DNA from 4 places in the Leclercia sp. CFBP8987 genome. Region 3 is predicted to be linked to each of the others. Evidence: predicted binding sites of a transcription regulator. Region 3 holds the regulator's gene; each other region holds the start of a gene.
The links. Region 3 encodes LexA, which represses DNA repair genes until DNA is damaged. Its sites were predicted from a motif close to TNCTGTATGTACATACAGNA; they were not measured.
Positions count from the first base shown of each region.

Region 1 (3,209 bases), 660 kb from region 3:
CTCCCTGAACGTCGGCGTGGTGACCATGGCTGACGACAGCGCAGAGATTATCTGCCTGATCCGCTCCCTGATCGACAGCGGGAAAGAGTACGTGGTGAGCATGCTGGAATCTCTGGGCAAACTGTCTGGCGCGCAAACCGTCGCCAAAGGCAGCTACCCGGGCTGGCAGCCAGATGCGAGTTCACCGGTGATGGCGCTGGTGCGTGAAACCTATCAGCGTCTGTTCAACAGCACGCCGAACATTCAGGTGATCCACGCGGGTCTGGAGTGTGGTCTGTTCAAGAAACCGTACCCGGATATGGATATGGTTTCCATCGGGCCGACCATTACCGGTCCTCACTCTCCGGATGAGCAGGTGCATATCGAAAGCGTGGGCCATTACTGGACCCTGCTGACCGAACTGCTGAAAGCGATCCCGGCGAAGTAATCCCCTCACCCCAGCCCTCTCCCACAGGGAGAGGGAGAAATACCCAGGCCCGGTAAGCGTCAGCGCCACCGGGCTTTTTTACAGCCCCAGCACTAACTGCCGCTCCAGCTGCGGATCCAGCAGCGTGACATGCAACCCCACCAGCCGTACTCCCCGCCCTGCCCGACGCTCTTCCCAGGTTTTCTTCGCGGTGGCAATCAAATCCTCTTTGTTCAGCCGCGGCCAGACGTGCTCCTGGGTGGTTTGCTGAAAATCGTTGAACTTGAGTTTTACCCCCTGGCGGGCAATCAGCAGATCCGGTTTGACCTTCGCCAGCCGCCGCTCCAGCTCAGGATAGAGCTGCCCGACGATAATGGCTTCGCAGTCTGCCCAGTCATGAATATCCTCCGCCAGGGTGCGTTCCACCCCCACCGATTTACGCAGCCGCTCGCTGTTAACATTGCGCTCATCAATGCCCTGGCTCCGCTCCCACAGCACCCGGCCAAACTTACCGAAGCGCTTTAACAGCATCCCCAGATCGCTGTTCTGCACATCTTCACAGGTGCGCAGCCCCAGGTTCTCCAGCTTTGCCGCAGAGACTTTCCCTACGCCGGGGATCTTGCCCAGCGGCAGCGTTTTGATAAACGCCGGCACTTCGTCAGGGGTGATCACATACTGGCCGTTGGGCTTATTGAGATCCGAGGCGATTTTGGCGAGAAATTTAACCGGCGCGACGCCCGCCGAGGCGGTGAGCTGCAGTTCATCAAAAATCGTCTGACGGATCTCCTGGGCCATCAACGTGGCGGAGCCGTGACAGTGAAGGCTGTCGGTGACATCCAGATAGGCTTCGTCCAGCGACAGGGGTTCGATCAGGGAAGTGTAGCGGGAGAAGATCTCACGAATATGGTGGGACGCTTCTTTGTAGGCCTCGAAACGGCCTGGTAACAAGGTGAGGTGCGGGCAGAGTTTTAACGCCATCGCGGTCGGCATGGCGCTGCGCACGCCAAATTTACGTGCCGGGTAGTTCGCGGTACTGATCACTCCGCGCTGCACACGACTACCGCCAATGGCAATGGGGATATCCCGTAGCGCCGGATTATCCCGCATTTCCACCGCAGCAAAAAAACAGTCCATATCGACATGGATTATTTTGCGCATCATCTTCACCACACCTGTAATTATGCACAGTATAACAAAGTGCAAAAAATGCGTCAGCAGATTTACTGTCGCACTTCTGTCATTAAACCGTGGTACAAGGATAAGCCATTGGGCATTTACAACTCATTGAATTACATGATTTAAAATGGAAAATTATTCATGAAAAAGATGATTATCGCTTCACTTCTGCTAACGACCTCCGCCTGGGCCAGCCCACAAATTATCGCTCACCGCGGGGGAACCGCCGATGCGCCGGAGAATACGCTTCCGGCCATCCAGCTTGCGCTGGAAAACCGCGCTCAGGCGATCTGGGTCACCGTGCAGCTCAGCCGTGACGGCGTGCCCGTTCTCTATCGCCCGAGCGATCTCAGCGCGTTAACCGCAGCAAAGGGCAACGTCTCTCAGTACACCCAGGCCGAGCTGGCGACCTTTGATGCCGGTGCAAAATGGAAAGAAAAGGTCGCCGGAACCACCATTCCGACCTTGAAAGCGGTACTGGAACGCTGGCCTGACGTACACTTTTACATCGATATTAAATCCCCCGACGCCGATCCGGCTGAGATGGGCAAACAGCTGCTTGGCGTGCTGAAAGAGACCAACAGCCTGGCGCGTGTTCGCGTCTATTCCACAGAGGATCGCTATCTGGATGCTCTGCCTGCAGAGGTGCCGCGCTTTGTCACCCGGAGTGAAACCCGCACCCGGCTGGCGAATATCTCCCTGAACCACGTTTGCCAGACCCCGGCAAAGAAAATGGATGCGTACTGGTACGGGCTGGAGCTGAATCGCAAGGTGGAAGTGGTGGAGAAATTCACACTGGGGGATGGTATCTCCCCGGCTACCCTGACATGGGATAAGGAGGCGATGGACTGTTTCCGCTCACAGGGGAATGCCCATGTGATCCTGCTTGGTGTTAACTCCGCTGAGGATTATCAGAAAGCCCAAACGTTGGGGGCCGATGGGGTGATGGTGGATTCTCCGGCCCAGGCCAGAGCGTGGGTTAAGTAAAAAAAACAGGCCGCTGTTGCGGCCTGTTTCGTTCAGAGGATTCGGTTTTGCTGGCGCTGTGCTTCGCGTTCCATGCGCTTTTTACGCGCGTCGCACGGCTCCGGGCAGTCGCAGACTTTCTCCATCCCCAGCGAAGAGATGCCGCCGCAGCTGCCCTGAATGCTTTTACGCTTAATCAGCCAGCCGAGCGACATGCCAAATATCACCAGCACAAAGATCGCGAAGGTCAGCAGGAAGGTCACCATCATCAGCCTCCAAAATCATCCAGCATGATGTTCTCATCTTCCACGCCGAGATCCTGCAGCATTTTGATCACCGCGGCGTTCATCATTGGCGGCCCGCACATGTAGAACTCGCAGTCTTCCGGAGCAGCGTGGTGTTTGAGGTAATTTTCATACAGCACGTTATGAATGAACCCGGTGTAACCGGTCCAGTTATCTTCCGGCAGCGGATCGGACAGCGCAATGTGGAAGCTGAAGTTTGGGTTATCCCGCGCCAGCTGTTCAAACTCCTCCTGATAGAACATCTCCCGCAGCGAGCGGGCGCCGTACCAGAAGCTGATCTTACGTTTGCTACCCAGACGCTTAAGCTGATCAAAGATGTGCGAGCGCATCGGCGCCATCCCGGCCCCCCCACCGAT
Region 1 is NZ_CM188255.1:919,513-922,721, reverse strand. It holds gene pepD (cytosol nonspecific dipeptidase) at 1-427, shown strand, start outside; gene dinB (DNA polymerase IV) at 506-1,564, opposite strand; gene SOM40_RS04315 (glycerophosphodiester phosphodiesterase family protein) at 1,724-2,569, shown strand; gene nqrM ((Na+)-NQR maturation NqrM) at 2,602-2,817, opposite strand; gene nqrF (NADH:ubiquinone reductase (Na(+)-transporting) subunit F) at 2,817-3,209, opposite strand, start outside.
Region 1: the regulator LexA is predicted to act here: its motif matches at 1,577-1,596, upstream of dinB (DNA polymerase IV).

Region 2 (3,209 bases), 490 kb from region 3:
GGCGTACGTCTACCTGTCGGTATCGGAATTCCTGCTCTTTACCGTCCTGACGCCGCTCTATATCACCCTGATTTACGATCTGCTGAGCAAGCGCCGCTTGCGCTGGGGCTACCTGCTGAGCGCGGCGCTGGCGGTGGCGGGTGCGGCAATAATTCGCTACGACAAAGTGAGCGATCACTTCTGGACCGGTCTGATGTTCGTCCAGCTCGCCAATATCAGCTTTGCGATCGGCATGGTGGGCTATAAACGCCTGATGGAAACCCGCCCGATGCCGCAGCACAACGCCTTTGCCTGGTTCTATATGGGGGCGGCGATCGTGGCGGTAGCAGCGTGGTTCATGCTGGGAAATCCGCAGAAGCTGCCGACCACCACGCTGCAGTGGAGCGTGCTGATCTGGCTGGGGGTAGTGGCATCCGGGCTGGGTTACTTCATGTGGAACTACGGCGCCACGCAGGTGGACGCCGGAACGCTGGGGATCATGAACAACGTCCACGTCCCTGCGGGCCTGCTGGTGAACCTCGCCATCTGGCAGGAACAACCGCACTGGCCGAGCTTCATTATTGGGGGGACGGTGATCCTGGCTTCACTGTGGGTACATCGCCGTTGGGTCGCTCCGCGCTCCGCACAAACGGCAGATGGTCGCAGGCGTGGTTCCGCGCTGAGCGAATAAAGGCCTCGGTAACCGGTTGACGCTGCTCGCCATCACGCACAGCAGAGTACAGCCGGCTCCACAATCCCTCGCCCAGGGTCTTGGTCACCACCAGACCCTGGCGTTCAAAACTCTCCACCACCCAGTGCGGCAGCGCCGCGATGCCCATTCTGGCCGCTACCATCTGAATCAACAGCAGGGTGTTATCCACGCTTTTCAGCTGCGGGCTGATGCCTGCCGGTTGCAGGAAGTGACGCCAGATATCCAGACGACTGCGCTGAACCGGGTAGATCAGCAGCGTTTCCGTCGCCAGATCTTCCGGCGTGATGCGCGTTTTCGCGGCCAGAGGATGATCCGGGGCCAGCACCAGACGCACTTCAAAATCAAACATCGGGGAATAGTGCAGACCGCTGCGAGGCAGAATGTCCGAGGTCATCACCAGATCCAGCTCGCCCTGTATGAGGGACGGCTGCGGGTCAAAAGTCACGCCGGAGTTAAAGTCCATCTCCACCTGCGGCCACTTCTGACGGAAGTTCTCAAGCGCGGGGGTCAGCCACTGAATACAGCTGTGACATTCAATGGCGATGCGCAGTTTACTCTGCTGCGGCTCATGGCAGGCCTGCAGCGCACTGGCGATCTGCGGCAGCACCTGATTGGCCAGCTGCAACAGGATCTCCCCCTGCGGCGTAAAGCGCAGCGGCTGACTCTTACGCACAAACAGACGGAAGCCAAGGCGTTGTTCCAGATCGCTGAACTGGTGAGAAAGGGCGGATTGCGTCTGGTGCAGCGTGGCTGCCGCCGCCGCGAGAGAACCGCAGTTTCGCAACGCTTGTAGCGTTTTCAGGTGTTTTATCTCGATCATGAAAGTCCTTCACTTCGCCATGAGCAATTTGCGCTTGAGGAATATACAGTACCTTTACAATATGGAAGTGTAAACATCTGGACGGCTAAATCCTGAAAATTCCACAAGGGGCACATCATGACAATTCGCAACCACACCCTCGGTTTTCCACGCGTCGGCCTTCGTCGCGAACTGAAAAAAGCACAAGAGAACTACTGGGCGGGCAATGCCACGCGTGACGAACTGCTGGCGGTGGGGCGCGAACTGCGCGCCCGTCACTGGGATCAGCAGAAGCAGGCGGGTGTGGATCTGCTCCCGGTAGGCGATTTCGCCTGGTACGACCATGTTCTGACCACCAGCCTGCTGCTTGGCAACGTACCGGCTCGTCATCAGAACAGCGATGGATCGGTGGATATCGACACCCTGTTCCGCATTGGCCGTGGTCGCGCGCCGACCGGTGAGCCCGCGGCAGCAGCGGAAATGACCAAATGGTTTAACACTAACTATCACTACATGGTGCCGGAGTTCGTCAAAGGCCAGCAGTTCAAACTGACCTGGACCCAGCTGCTGGATGAGGTGGACGAAGCGCAGGCGCTGGGCCATAAGATTAAACCTGTCCTGCTGGGCCCGGTCACCTATCTGTGGCTGGGCAAAGTGAAGGGCGAGCAGTTTGACCGTCTGAGCCTGCTGAATGAGATCCTGCCGGTGTACCAGCAGGTGCTGGGCGAGCTGGCAAAACGCGGCGTTGAGTGGGTGCAGATCGACGAACCAGCGCTGGTGCTGGAGCTGCCGCAGGCGTGGCTGGAGGCTTTCAAACCGGCGTATGGCGCCCTCGCGGGCCAGGTGAAGCTGCTGCTGACCACCTATTTCGAAGGCGTCACGCCGAACCTCGACACCATCACCGCGCTGCCAGTGCAGGGCCTGCACGTGGACCTGGTCCACGGCAACGATGAGGTGGCGGAACTGCACAAACACCTGCCGTCCGACTGGCTGCTCTCTGCCGGGCTGGTGAACGGGCGTAACGTCTGGCGCGCCGATCTCACTGAGAAATATGGACAGATCAAAGACATTGTCGGAAAACGCGAGCTGTGGGTGGCCTCATCCTGCTCCCTGCTGCACAGCCCCATCGACCTGAGCGTTGAAACCCGGCTGGATGCGGAAGTGAAGAGCTGGTTTGCCTTTGCCCTGCAAAAATGTGAAGAGCTGGCCCTGCTGCGCGATGCGCTGAATAGTGGCGACACGGCGGCGATTACCGAATGGAGTACCCCGATCCAGGCCCGTCGTCACTCGGCCCGCGTCCACAACCCGGCGGTGGAAAAACGTCTGGCGGCCATTACCGCCCGGGACAGCCAGCGTCAAAGCGCCTATGAGGTTCGGGCCGAAGCCCAGCGTGCGCGCTTTAACCTGCCTGCCTGGCCGACCACCACTATCGGCTCTTTCCCGCAGACTACCGAGATCCGCGGCCTGCGTCTGGACTTCAAAAAGGGCAACCTGGACGCAAATAACTACCGCACCGGCATCGCTGAACATATCAAACAGGCGATTGTGGAGCAGGAGCGTTTAGGTCTCGACGTGCTGGTCCACGGTGAAGCCGAGCGTAACGACATGGTGGAGTACTTCGGCGAGCACCTGGACGGGTTCGTCTTTACCCAGAACGGCTGGGTGCAGAGCTACGGCTCCCGCTGCGTGAAGCCGCCGGTGGTGATCGGTGACGTCAGC
Region 2 is NZ_CM188255.1:4,650,906-4,654,114, reverse strand. It holds gene SOM40_RS22420 (carboxylate/amino acid/amine transporter) at 1-670, shown strand, start outside; gene metR (HTH-type transcriptional regulator MetR) at 558-1,511, opposite strand; gene metE (5-methyltetrahydropteroyltriglutamate--homocysteine S-methyltransferase) at 1,629-3,209, shown strand, end outside.
Region 2: the regulator LexA is predicted to act here: its motif matches at 1,543-1,562, upstream of metR (HTH-type transcriptional regulator MetR).

Region 3 (3,209 bases):
GTCCTAAAATACGTTTCGTGCTGGACGTGATAATAATTATAGATAAGCCTGCGGCGTTAGGTTTGTTATTCGGAATCTTTTACCATTTGGCCAAGCGAAGCCGCTACAGAAACCAGGTTCCGTTGCGCCAGTGCCGGTGCCAAATCCACGCCAGAGAGAGCCCACGCAGGGCCAGGAACACGCTCAAAGCCAGCCACAGACCGTGATTACCCAGCCACGGTAGGGTGAACAGCGTCAGGCCAAACCCGGCGGCCGCCACGGCCATGCTGTTGCGCATCTCTGCTCCGCGGGTTGCGCCGATAAACATGCCATCCAGCAAATAGCACCAGACGCCCACCACCGGTAACACCACCTGCCAGATAAGATAGTGGCTCGCCAGCGCGCGCAGCTCGGGTAGCGAGGTCAGCAGGGCAATGATGTTGTCGCCTGCCAGGGCATAGATGAGCGCAAAGGCCAGCGCCACCAGGCCGGACTGACGGCAGGCCGCCCGCCACACTTCCCGCAGTTGACCGCTTTCCCGGGCACCATAGGCCTGCCCGGAGTGCGCTTCGACCGCATAGGCGAAGCCATCCAGGGCGTAGGCGGTAAAGGTCAGCAGGGTCATCAGCACGGCGTTGACGGCGATAATCTCCGGCCCCAGCCGCGCACCCATTACCGTCAGCGCCCCGAAACAGAGTTGCAGCAGCAGCGAGCGCAGCATGATGTCGCGATTGAGGGCCAGCAGCTTGCGGATATTGCCCCGCCAGCTTGCCTTCAGCAACGCCAGCGAAATACCGCGCAGGGCCAGCACCCGCCACACCATCCACAGGCCGATCGCCAGGGTGGCATATTCTGCGATAGCGGTCGCCAGGGCCGCGCCCTGCACGTTCATCTGCAAACCCATCACCAGCCAGAGATCCAGCACGATATTGAGCAGGTTACCCACCACCAGCAGGATCACCGGCGCCCGGGCATACTGAACGCCCAACAGCCAGCCCAGCAGGACCAGGTTAGCCAGCGATGCCGGGGCGCTGAGCCAGCGTATTTCAAGGAAGCGTCGCGCCTGATGGAGAACGGCCTCGCTGCCACCGACGATATGCAGGGCCAGATCGATAAGTGGCGTGCGCAACAGCACAATCAATAATCCGGCACCCAGAGCCAGGATCAGCGGCTGTACCAACGCCCGGGCCAGACGCAGCGGATCTTTCGCGCCATAGGCCTGGGCGGTAAGCCCGGTGGTGCTCATGCGCAAGAAGAGCAGCAGCATAAACAGGAAGCTGGTTGCCGTCGCGCCGATGGCGACACCGCCCAGATAGATGGGCGAATCGAGATGACCAATTACTGCCGTATCCACCAGCCCAAGCAGAGGGACGCTGATATTGGAGACGATCATAGGAAGTGCAAGACGCCACAACGCCTTATCGGAAGCAGTCAGGAGAGACATGAGAATGTTCGCCGGAAGCAGAAGAAGCAGAAGAAGCAGACTGCGACAGGGCCGCAGTCTGTCAGAAAGCAGTTATAACCACTCACCGTTGCGGATGACGCCAACCGCCAGGCCTTCGATGGAGAAGTTATTTTCACGCAGGTCGACAACAATCGGGGAAAACTCACTGTTTTCCGGCAGCAGTTGTACGGTATTGCCCTGCTTTTTCAGGCGCTTAACGGTCACTTCGTCGTCGATACGCGCCACAACCACCTGGCCGTTACGCACGTCCTGCGTTTTATGCACCGCCAGCAGATCGCCGTCGAGAATACCGATGTCTTTCATCGACATGCCGCTTACGCGCAGCAGAAAATCTGCGCTCGGTTTAAACATGCCAGGATCGACCTGATAGTGGCCTTCGATATGCTGTTGCGCCAGCAGCGGTTCACCAGCGGCGACGCGACCGACGAGCGGAAGGCCCTCTTCGGCTTCAATCAGCAGACGAATACCGCGAGACGCACCGGAGACAATCTCAAGCACACCCTTGCGCGCCAGTGCCTTAAGGTGCTCTTCAGCGGCGTTTGGAGAACGGAAGCCCAGACGCTGCGCGATTTCTGCACGCGTCGGCGGCATACCCGTCTGGCTGATATGATCCCGAATGAGATCAAACACCTCTTGCTGCCTGGTCGTTAACGCTTTCATTCCGCCCCCTGGGTGTATATACAGTTATGCTGTGAGTATATACAGCTAAAGGTGATTTTGGAACCACAAACCGCATAAAAAACCAGAGACTTGTTCGGTTTCTGAAGGCTTATCGTAAATGTCCCCAAAGCAGCGTGACCCAGGTAAACAACGCAACGATAATCGCCATCAGCACCGCGGCAGAGCCCATATCTTTCGCCCGGCCCGAGAGCTCGTGAAAATCAGTGCCAATGCGGTCGACTACCGCCTCGATCGCACTGTTCAGAATTTCGACTATCATCACCAACATCACCGAGCCAATCAGCAATACGCGGGTGATAGGATCAACATCCAGCCAGCAGGCAATAATAATCGCCACGGCGACCGCAACCCCCTCCTGGCGAAATGCGGCTTCATTGATCCAGGCAGCACGGATGCCTTTCCATGAATAACCGGCAGCTTTAATGATTCGGGTTAACCCAGTGGTATTATTGGCCATTAAAAGAAACCTTTCTTCGAAAATAGCGTCAGAAACGGTGGCTTAAGCGCTATGCGCCGCCCCCGGAAGTATGACGGGTAACAACAGAAATCTTGCGCGCTTTCTGTTATCCTTGCGCCGCAATTGCATTTTTAACCAGAGGCTTTACATCGTTTATGTCTGGCTGGCCACGAATTTACTACAAATTACTTAATTTACCATTAAGCGTCCTGGTAAAAAGCAAGTCTATCCCGGCGGTTCCCACGCTGGAATTAGGACTCGATACCTCGCGTCCTATTATGTATGTGTTGCCTTATAACTCGAAGGCAGACTTGCTGACGCTGCGCGCCCAATGCCTGGCGCACGATCTTCCCGATCCGCTGGAGCCGCTGGAGATCGACGGCACCCTGCTGCCGCGCTACATCTTTATCCACGGTGGCCCTCGTGTGTTCACCTGGTACACGCCGAAAGAAGAGTCGATCAAGCTGTTCCACGACTACCTCGATCTGCACCGCAGCAACCCGCTGCTGGACGTGCAGATGGTCCCCGTGTCGGTGATGTTTGGCCGTCGTCCGGGGCGCGATAAGGGCGAAGAGAATCCGCCGTTGCGCATGCTCAATGGGGTGCAGAAGTTTTTCGCCGTCAACT
Region 3 is NZ_CM188255.1:263,981-267,189, reverse strand. It holds gene dinF (MATE family efflux transporter DinF) at 104-1,423, opposite strand; gene lexA (transcriptional repressor LexA) at 1,496-2,104, opposite strand; gene SOM40_RS01240 (diacylglycerol kinase) at 2,214-2,582, opposite strand; gene plsB (glycerol-3-phosphate 1-O-acyltransferase PlsB) at 2,738-3,209, shown strand, end outside.

Region 4 (3,209 bases), 1.4 Mb from region 3:
CCGCAACATGGCGGGGTTTTTTGTCAGACGATAACTTATGCCGCTGGCTGAGTTACAACGTCTTTGATGCCTTTAACTTCGATCTCTACGCGACGATCTGGTGCCAGGCAGTCGATCAGTGCAGCGCGAGGTTTCACGTTGTCACAGGTAGCACCGGTAACTGGGTTAGATTCGCCCATACCACGTGGGGAGATCTTGTTAGCTGGGATACCTTTAGAGATCAGGTAATCAACAACAGACTGAGCACGTTTCTCGGACAGACCCTGGTTGTAGGCGTCAGAACCGATACGGTCGGTGTAACCCAGAACAACTACGGAACCGTCTTTAGGATCCAGGTTGCTCAGCTGGGTGTACAGCTGATCCAGAGCCTGCTGGCCTTCTGGTTTCAGAGTTGATTTGTTGAAGTTGAACAGAACGTCAGACTTCAGAGTGAAGTGCTTGGTCTGTACTTCTGGCGCTGGCGCTGGAGCTGGAGCAACGATTGGCGCTGCTTCTTCCTGCTGGCCGAAACGGTAAGAAACACCTACGCTCAGCATGCCGTTGTCTGGACGAACACCAACGGTGTTGCCGTCGCCGATGTTGTTAACCCACTGGTATTCCAGACGGGTAGCAACGTCACGGGTCATTGCCCACTCAACGCCACCTGCGAATACTGGAGATACGCCAGTGTCATGGTCGTCGCCAGCGATGCTGTTGCTGGAGTCTGCACGCCATACCATGCCGCCCAGACGGGTGTAGATGTCTACAGCGTCATTTACTGGGTAGCCCAGTTTAGCAGTCAGCTGAACGCCCTGTGCCTTGAACGCACCGTTAACGGTGTCGCCTTTATAAGGCATGCGGCCCAGCCAGTCGTAACCCATTTCGAAACCAACGTACGGGTTAACCTGATAACCACCGAACGCGCCTGCGCCCAGCTGGCTTTCGTGAGTTGGGCCGTCGTTGTTCAGAGCATCGTTATACCAGCCAGTGTCATGGAACTGAGACCAGCCCAGTTTGCCACCTGCATACCAGGTATTATCTTTCGGAGCGGCCTGCGCTACGGTAGCGAAACCTGCCAGTGCCACTGCAATCGCGATAGCTGTCTTTTTCATTTTTTGCGCCTCGTTATCATCCAAAAATCGCCATGAGAATCTCAATGAGAGTCACGGTTAAATCCTTCACCGGGGGGCGGGGACAAAGAGTAAAGCTACCGATATCTTCGGCTTAGGCCGAGCACCCCTGGCGATGTAAAGTCTACAACGTACCTGAAAACTTACAAGTGTGAACTCCGTCAGGCATATGAAAAAAAAAGTTTTGTATACACAATATTTAACATTTAGGGCGAAGTTTTAGGCGTGCTAAACTGGAGGAAGCCGCGGCAGACAAGACTTGTCGCGGCTTTTAGAAATGGAACCAACGGCGTACAGCGCTTGCAAAAAAAATTCCAGGAAAACTCTTATTTTTACTTAGTGATACAAATTTGAGTGAATTTTTAGCCCAGACAGGTGTCCGTTGCCCAGAGCATTCATCCGAACGGGACGCATAATAAAGCCCAATGCGTTACCTTCTTCTGCCGCTTCGGCCAGGCGATGTTGTTCCATTTCGGTTAACTCTTCCGTAAACCAGCCAATCACCACGCTGTAATTGCCGGTACGCAATGCCCTCACCATAGATTCTACAGTATGGCAGGGATCCATCTGGCTAACCTGCATCACTTTAGTGAGCGGTAAACCTGCGGATTGCACCCATTCCCGACTCAATTTCTGCTGCGGCGTGAGCCACAGCTGCCAGCGAGACTGTTGACCAAGCTGCTGCAATAGCGGCAGCAATAACAGCTGCGTCATCATGGGCTGGTCTTCACGGTAAAGCACTTCACTGATCAACCCGGTAGACATGTAAGCAGCGGAACTCCGTGCACTTTTACCGGCGGAAGAAGAGAAAGTTGTGGAACGCTTTGCATAGCCTGAAGAGTACATAATCAATCCAGCCCTGTAGTTACTGTATGGATATACAGTAACCCCTGTACGTCTAAAGATCAACCTCAATTTCGGAAAGCTCCTCGCAAATTTGGGTTGTTATTCAGGCGGATTGAAAAATCATCTTGCCGTTCGATCATAAGTTACCTATTTTTTGACTAACGGATCCGTTAACCAATAACTTCACTATTACTGCATGATTTAAAAGGGAAATATCATGAAAAAGTTATCTTATGAACGGATCTATCAATCTACGAAATATCTTTCACCCCTTGGTGAAGTCCAGCATCGCGCGCTGTTTGGCGGGTACACCCTGGCGGTGGATGACGCGGTCTTTGCGATGGTATCAGACGGTGAGTTATACCTGCGCGCCTGTGAAGAGAGCGCACAGTATTGCGTCAAAAATACCTCCTCTTACTTAACGCTGGTTAAAAGGGGGCGCCCGATTTTGCTGAATTACTACCGCGTGGATGAGGCGCTCTGGCAGGATCAGGATAAGCTTCTGCAGCTCTCCTCCTTTGCCCTCGAAGCCGCACGACGGGAGCGGCGCGAGCGGTACAAGCGCGACAGGCTGAAAGATTTACCCAATCTCAACTTTCAGCTTGAGATCCTGCTGAACGAAGCGGGCATCACCGATGAAGAGGCGTTACGCGCCCTCGGCGCCGAGCAGTGCTGGCTGAAGATAAGAGAACTTAACAGGCATCTGAGCTACAAGGTGCTGTTTGCGCTGGAGGGGGCCATCGTCGGGCTGCACGAAGCGGCGCTCCCGGAGATCAGACGCCAGGAGCTGGTAGAGTGGTACAAAAGGCTGCCCGTGGAGAACAGCCCTCACTCCGGTAGTTGATTAACATGCTGCTGTAATCGACAAATTTCTGGTAGCAACGCGATAAGCAGACCGATTTGCTGCAGCACTAACGGAGCTTTGCTCTCGGCACCCGGTTCAATATGCGAAATGCGTTGCGCCAGTTCGGACAAGGCCTGCTGAACACGAGGTTCATCCGCTGGACGTTGATGAAGCGCATCATCGACATAGCAAACGGCGTCATCAAGTAACGCCAGGATAGCCGGACTGGTCAGCCGTTCGCGGTGTGCGCCCAGGGCCGATATGTAGCTGGTAAAGGTGTGGTTCAGGCACAACAGGCGAAATGCGGCTTCGCGCGTTTCCGCTGTCGCCCGCGGCTCCGTGGACATGTTCGAGACCACCGACGCCAGCTCCGCATCGCGGTTGTAAGCGTCACGTCGGGCTATGCGATA
Region 4 is NZ_CM188255.1:1,657,449-1,660,657, forward strand. It holds gene ompA (porin OmpA) at 36-1,091, opposite strand; gene sulA (SOS-induced cell division inhibitor SulA) at 1,446-1,955, opposite strand; gene SOM40_RS07790 (TfoX/Sxy family DNA transformation protein) at 2,173-2,799, shown strand; gene yccS (YccS family putative transporter) at 2,784-3,209, opposite strand, start outside.
Region 4: the regulator LexA is predicted to act here: its motif matches at 1,976-1,995, upstream of sulA (SOS-induced cell division inhibitor SulA).